DNA from 3 places in the Vibrio sp. Y176 genome. Region 2 is predicted to be linked to each of the others. Evidence: predicted binding sites of a transcription regulator. Region 2 holds the regulator's gene; each other region holds the start of a gene.
What was found. Region 2 encodes CRP, which controls carbon source genes, mostly activating them, when cyclic AMP is high. Its sites were predicted from a motif close to TGTGANNNNNNTCACA; they were not measured.

Region 1 (2,280 bases), on a different contig from region 2:
GTTGTTGCCTGCGCTCACTCCGGAGTGCCGGCCCAGGCTCATCACATAGGCGAGCTATGCTCAGGAGTCGCGAAAACTTGTTGCCTTGTCAAAGTAACAATTACTTAGTGAAAGCTGCTGAGAAAATATAATGTAGAAGGTGAGTGGTTTTGGCCGCTCACCTTTTTCTTTAGTAGAAAGGTTTAAAGGAACAAAAAATGAGTCATCCAATTGAACAGTTAGAACAAATCATGGCGAAGTTGCGTGACCCAGAAAACGGTTGCCCTTGGGACTTAAAACAAACCTTTGACACCATCGTTCCGCATACAATAGAAGAAACCTACGAGGTGGTGGACGCGATTCAAAATCGAGATTGGCCCAATCTAAAAGAAGAGCTAGGGGATTTGTTGTTTCAGGTGATTTTTTACAGTCAGCTAGCGAAAGAGCAAGAGCTGTTCGACTTTTCGGATGTCGTCGAAACCGTGAACGAAAAACTGACTCGTCGCCACCCGCATGTTTTTTCAGATGTTGAGTTTGAATCTGACGAGGAAATTAACGCGAACTGGGAAGCGGAAAAAGCAAAAGAAAAAGCCCTAGTAGGCAAAGCGGAAGAAAGTATCCTAGACTCAATACCAAACTCTTTACCGGCACTTTCTCGTGCTATAAAAATTCAGAAAAAATGTGCAAAATTTGGGTTTGATTGGGATTCACTTGGCCCGGTTGTCGATAAAGTACGAGAAGAAATTGACGAAGTCATGGAAGAGGCACTGCAAGTTCAGCCCGATGAAGAGAAAGTTGAGTTGGAACTCGGTGATTTGCTATTTGCGACTGTCAATTTGGCTCGCCACCTTGATAAAAACCCAGAAGTCGCGCTAGGAAAAGCAAACGTAAAGTTTGCGCGACGTTTTAAACAAGTTGAAGGCAAGGTCCAGCAGTTAGGCAAAGTACTCACAGATTGTTCTTTATCAGAACTCGACCATTTTTGGGATGAAGTAAAACAAGAAGAATCGAGGCAGAGGTAAACTGGCAGAATACATAATATAAGGTCAGCTTGTTTGGTTACACGAAAACGGACTTTGGTTTGTCTTTGCTCACTTTGATTTGAAGCAAAAAATAAAAAATTACGGTGTGATAGATTTCACGTTGTGGCGGTAAGGAGCTTCTGGTATATTTATCTCCCGTCCAGAAGCACTCCATTTCCCTCATTCAACCAATTTCAGGTTAAACATGACGACAAATTACATTTTTGTTACTGGCGGGGTTGTATCCTCTCTAGGTAAAGGTATTGCAGCAGCATCTCTTGCGGCTATTCTAGAAGCTCGTGGTCTTAAAGTGACTATGATGAAGCTTGACCCTTACATCAACGTTGACCCGGGCACAATGAGCCCTACTCAGCACGGTGAAGTGTTCGTTACAGAAGATGGCGCAGAGACTGACCTTGACCTTGGTCACTACGAGCGTTTCATCCGTACCAAGATGACCAAGCGTAACAACTTCACTGCAGGTCGTGTTTATGCCGACGTACTTCGTAAAGAACGTCGTGGTGACTACCTAGGCGCAACTATTCAAGTTATCCCTCATATCACTAACGCAATCAAAGATCGCGTTATTGCAGGTTCTGAAGGCCATGATGTGGCTATCGTTGAAGTTGGCGGTACTGTTGGTGATATCGAATCGCTACCATTTATGGAAGCGATTCGTCAGCTAGCTGTTGAGCTAGGCCGTGAGCGCGCAATGTTCATGCACCTAACACTTGTTCCTTACCTAGCGGCAGCGGGCGAAGTGAAAACTAAGCCGACGCAACACTCTGTAAAAGAACTTCTATCTATCGGTATTCAGCCAGATATCCTAGTTTGCCGTAGCGATCGCGTTATTCCTGCGAATGAGCGTAAAAAAATCGCACTGTTCTGTAATGTTCCAGAAAAAGCAGTAATTTCAATGAAGGATGTAGACTCTATCTACAAGATCCCTCAGTTGATTAAATCTCAAGGTCTAGATGACCTTGTGTGTGCTCGCTTTGGTATTACTGCTCCGGAAGCAGACCTTTCTGAATGGGAACAGGTTATCTACGAAGAAGCAAATCCTACTGGTGAAGTAACCATCGGTATGGTTGGTAAATACATTGAATTACCAGATGCATACAAATCTGTGAACGAAGCGCTTAAACACGCTGGCTTGAAAAACCGTCTAAGCGTCACAATTAAGTATGTAGACTCACAAGATATCGAAACAAAAGGCGTTGAACTTCTAGAAGGTTTGGACGCGATCCTAGTACCAGGTGGCTTCGGCGATCGTGGTATT
Region 2 (2,280 bases):
TGGACAACTTTTGTTGTGAACGAGCAGCCAACTTCCGCTTACCTTTAAACTCTACATCTCGTAACAAGGAGTCGTTATGACGCCCGATGTGTTATTTGAATCGCTATGGCAAGATTACATTCAACGTCTTTGCCCTTCGGCGGCTAAAGTGCATCAGCTGCTTCAAGAAGATGAGCCTCTGATTAATGATCATATAGCTTTACGTACCTTCAATATCGCGCCTCTTGGTATTGAAACTCTAGCTAAGCCATTTGTAGCTATTGGTTACAAGGCGTGTGGTGATTACGTTTTCGAAAGCAAAAAGCTGGTTGCTAAGCACTATGAGCACCCAGATCCGAAGCAACCTAAAGTATTTATTAGTGAGCTAAAAGTTGAAGAGTGCTCGCCTGAGCTACAAGAGATTGTGAAAAATTTGGTGGCACAAATCGATGCTGACAAGCTGAAAGATAGCGCATTCTTACATGGTGGGCGCTTGTGGGATTTAAGCTTTGCTGATTACCAAACGTTGGCTAAAGAAAGTGAGTACGCATCTTGGCTTGCGGCGCATGGTTACGGAGCAAACCACTTCACGGTGAGCGTTAACCAGCTCAATGAATATGAAGAAGTGAAGCAGGTAAACGATCATCTGCGTACCGCTGGGTTTACCATTAATGAAAATGGTGGTGAAGTGAAGGGCACTCCTGAGGTGTTGCTAGAGCAGTCATCGACCATGGCAGATAAAGTAGCGGTTCGTTTTAGCGAAGGCACTGAAATTATCCCTGGCGGGTTTTATGAATTTGCTAAGCGCTATCCGATGGAAAATGGTGATTTGTACCCAGGTTTCGTGGCCGCTTCAGCTGACAAAATCTTTGAAAGTACGAATGGCTAAGTTTTAGGGTTAACCTGTTAAGCTTACTCATTAGTGTTCGCTGCACCCTATCTCATTTGGTCATGAGTAAATAAAAAGCCACCAATGTTGCCATTGGTGGCTTTTATAATTTTGTTCGTGTCACTCTAGTTCGAGATTAACGAGTACCGTAAACCACGATGGTTTTACCGTGAGCAGAGATTAGGTTCTGCTCTTCTAGCATCTTCAAGATACGACCTACTGTCTCACGAGAACAGCCAACAATTTGACCGATTTCTTGACGAGTGATCTTGATTTGCATGCCGTCTGGGTGAGTCATTGCGTCTGGTTGTTTTGCAAGGTTCAGAAGCGTCTGAGCGATACGACCAGTTACGTCTAGGAACGCCAGGTCACCCACTTTTTGGCTAGTTACTTGAAGACGACGAGCCATCTGCGCAGAAAGACGCATTAGGATGTCTGGGTTTACTTGGATAAGCTGACGGAACTTCTTGAAAGAAATTTCAGCAACTTCACAAGGAGATTTAGCACGAACCCAAGCTGTGCGCTCTTGGTCTTCCTCGAATAGACCAAGTTCACCAATAAAGTCTCCTTGGTTTAGGTAAGAAAGGATCATCTCCTTACCTTCTTCGTCTTTGATAAGAACCGCAACAGAACCTTTAACGATGTAGTACAAAGTTTCTGCCTTTTCGCCCGCGTGAATTAGCGTGCTCTTTGAAGGGTACTTATGAATATGACAGTGTGAAAGAAACCACTCTAATGTTGGGTCGGTTTGAGGTTTACCTAGAACCATAATATCTCACTTCCTCTGCAGGGTACGCTTGCGCTATCCATATTTTAGCTAAGCCTGAATTAGGCCTACTAGAATAAGAGCACTTTTTATATGCTGCAAGCTCTCTTGTGTTTCGGTAAGAAATAGTATCCTTTTTCGAAAACGATTTCTTGATTTTAATCGTGCCATGATTGAGATTTTGTAAGCAAAACTGTGCACATGATCACGGTATGAAAAGTAAACATCTTCGCAGGCAGGTTTTTAGCCAATTTTCCCTGTTTCGATGAGCTGTTGTAGGATAGGCCGAACTATGAGCTCCATTGCAAAGCTCATCTTACCGCCGGGTACGACAATCGTGTTGTGGCGTGACATGAATGAGCCATCAATCATGGCCAGCAGATATGGGAAGTCGACATTCTTGATACCGCGTAGGCGAATCACCACAAAACTCTCATCCAAACTAGGGATGCCTTTTGCATTAAGTGGGTTGGAAGTATCAACGGTCGGTACGCGCTGGAAGTTGATGTGAGTACGAGAAAACTGCGGAGTGATATAGTTGAGGTAATCGTCCATGGATCGCACGATTGAGTCCATTACCGCTTCACGCGAATGGCCGCGATCGCGAGTGTCACGTACGAATTTTTGTATCCACTCTAAGTTCACA
Region 3 (2,280 bases), on a different contig from region 2:
TTCTAATTCAGGGGCTTCTAGCTTTCCAGCACGCCAAGCTTTCGCCATGGTGCTACCTTCGACAATATGCAAGCCATGTAACTTGATGCCATCCGTTCCCACGGCCAACACTTTTTGCAGGGTTTCAATATTTTCGGCGCGGGTTTCTTTGGGTAAACCCACAATTAAGTGAGTACAAACCTTGATTCCGAGTGTTCGCGCACGCTTAGTGATTTCGGCATAACACTCAAAGTCATGACCACGATTGATACGTTTTAGGGTGTCATTGTTGGCGGTTTGAAGACCTAGTTCTAGCCAAATTTCATAACCTTGCTGTACATAGCCCGACAGTAAATCCAATACCGCATCAGGGACGCAATCAGGACGCGTCCCCACACAAAGACCAACCATGTCTGCAGCCTTTAGTGCTTCCTCATACATGTTTTTGAGAACTTGTACTTCGGCATAGGTACTGGTGTAGGCCTGAAAATAAGCGAGATACTTCTTCGCTCTGTGAATTTCACCTGCGCGATCTTTTAACTGTTCGTGAATGCTTTTTATCTGGACTTCTTCATCTGCAAACGAAGCCACATTGCAAAATGTACATCCTCCCCGCCCAATCGTGCCATCGCGGTTAGGGCAACTAAATCCACCGTGCAATGTTAACTTATGAACCTTTTCACCGTATCGACGCTGAAGATCTTGGCCGATTGTATTGACCAACTCATGTAACTGCATAAATTCTCACCAACAATAAATCGTAATCAATCTCACTACGATTTGTGTAAATAAATTACATCCCTGCAAGAAAAAACACACAATATTAATCAATTCAAACACCCATCATGCGGGTCAAAATCAATAAACTTGCATAATTAAAGGCAAAAATCGTTCATGTTGCGTAAATGTTAAACTAAAAATGCATAATTAAACGAAAAAATTGGGTCACAACGCCGACTTTTTCATTGCATTCTGAAGTGACAAAATTGTAGGATACTTACACAACCCCGTTATTTTTGTGACTTTTATTACAAAGCACACTGCGGGATTTGTCGGTGTTATCCCACTCCTACCTATATAAATCACTAGATAGTGATAATAAATAAAGGGATACCACCAAGGATTGTTTTTCTCGCAAAACTTTTCCTGCGAGATACGGAAAGGAATCAAGACCGGTCAACCTAGATCGGTGGCGATAATAAATATAAAGGACAAGACGTAATCAATAGTCTAGGTAGTATTTGCTGCCCGGTACTTTTGCGTCGACATTGAACTGGAAGGATGTATCTATGGTAGATAGAGAGCAAAATCCACAGGGTCTGTACACTCCAGAACTGGAGCATGACGCTTGTGGTATCGGTTTTGTTGCTCACCTTAAAAACCGTAAATCTCATGAAGTAGTGACTCAAGCATTGGATATGCTGGCTCGCATGGAACACCGTGGTGGTCAAGGTTGTGACCCATGCAGCGGTGACGGTGCGGGTATCTTGCTACAAAAACCTCATGAATTCCTATTAGAAGAAGCCGTTAAGCTAGGCATTAAACTGCCTTCGTTTGAAAAGTATGGTGTTGGTGTCGTTCTTTTCCCGAAAGACGAATACAAACGCGAGCAATGCCGTGACATTCTAGAACGTAATGCACAGCGTCTAGATCTTGAAGTTATCGGCTACCGCGTTTTACCAACCGATAACTCAATGATCGGTGCAGACCCACTAAGCACAGAGCCTCAGTTTGAGCATGTGTTTATCTCTGGTGGCCCTGGCATCACACCTGAAGAACTAGAACGCAAACTGTACGTTCTTCGTAACTACACTGTACGTGTTTGCCTAGAAAGCGTTTCGAACATTGGTGACGACTTCTACATTAACTCCATGTCTTACAAGACATTGGTATACAAAGGTCAGTTAACGACCGAGCAAGTACCTCAGTACTTCCTTGATCTGCAAAACCCGACCATGGTGACTGCACTAGCACTGGTACACTCTCGTTTCTCTACCAACACCTTCCCGAAATGGCGTCTTGCACAACCTTTCCGTTACATTGCCCACAACGGTGAAATCAATACAGTTCGCGGTAACTTGAACTGGATGAAAGCCCGTGAAGCAATTCTAGAATCAGACCTGTTCACTCAGGCTGAAATCGACATGCTTCTTCCAATCTGTCAGGAAGGCAGCTCGGATTCATCTAACTTTGACATGGCACTTGAGCTCCTAGTTCTTTCTGGTCGCAGCCTGCCACACGCATTAATGATGATGATCCCGGAAGCATGGCAAGAAAACAAAAACATGGATCCTAAGCGTC

Region 1: R7O13_RS16985 (CTP synthase) is a predicted target of CRP. The motif match lies at 1,107-1,122, and genes of this name have one in related genera.
Region 3: gltB (glutamate synthase large subunit) is a predicted target of CRP. The motif match lies at 997-1,012, and genes of this name have one in related genera.

The regions. Positions count from the first base shown of each region.
Region 1 is NZ_JAWOQS010000006.1:329,434-331,713, reverse strand. Features, by position in the region: gene mazG (nucleoside triphosphate pyrophosphohydrolase) at 198-1,001, shown strand; gene R7O13_RS16985 (CTP synthase) at 1,207-2,280, shown strand, end outside.
Region 2 is NZ_JAWOQS010000017.1:16,502-18,781, reverse strand. Features, by position in the region: gene R7O13_RS22495 (DUF1338 domain-containing protein) at 77-868, shown strand; gene crp (cAMP-activated global transcriptional regulator CRP) at 1,005-1,637, opposite strand; gene R7O13_RS22485 (phosphoribulokinase) at 1,878-2,280, opposite strand, start outside.
Region 3 is NZ_JAWOQS010000004.1:82,641-84,920, forward strand. Features, by position in the region: gene R7O13_RS11590 (TIGR01212 family radical SAM protein) at 1-717, opposite strand, end outside; gene gltB (glutamate synthase large subunit) at 1,269-2,280, shown strand, end outside.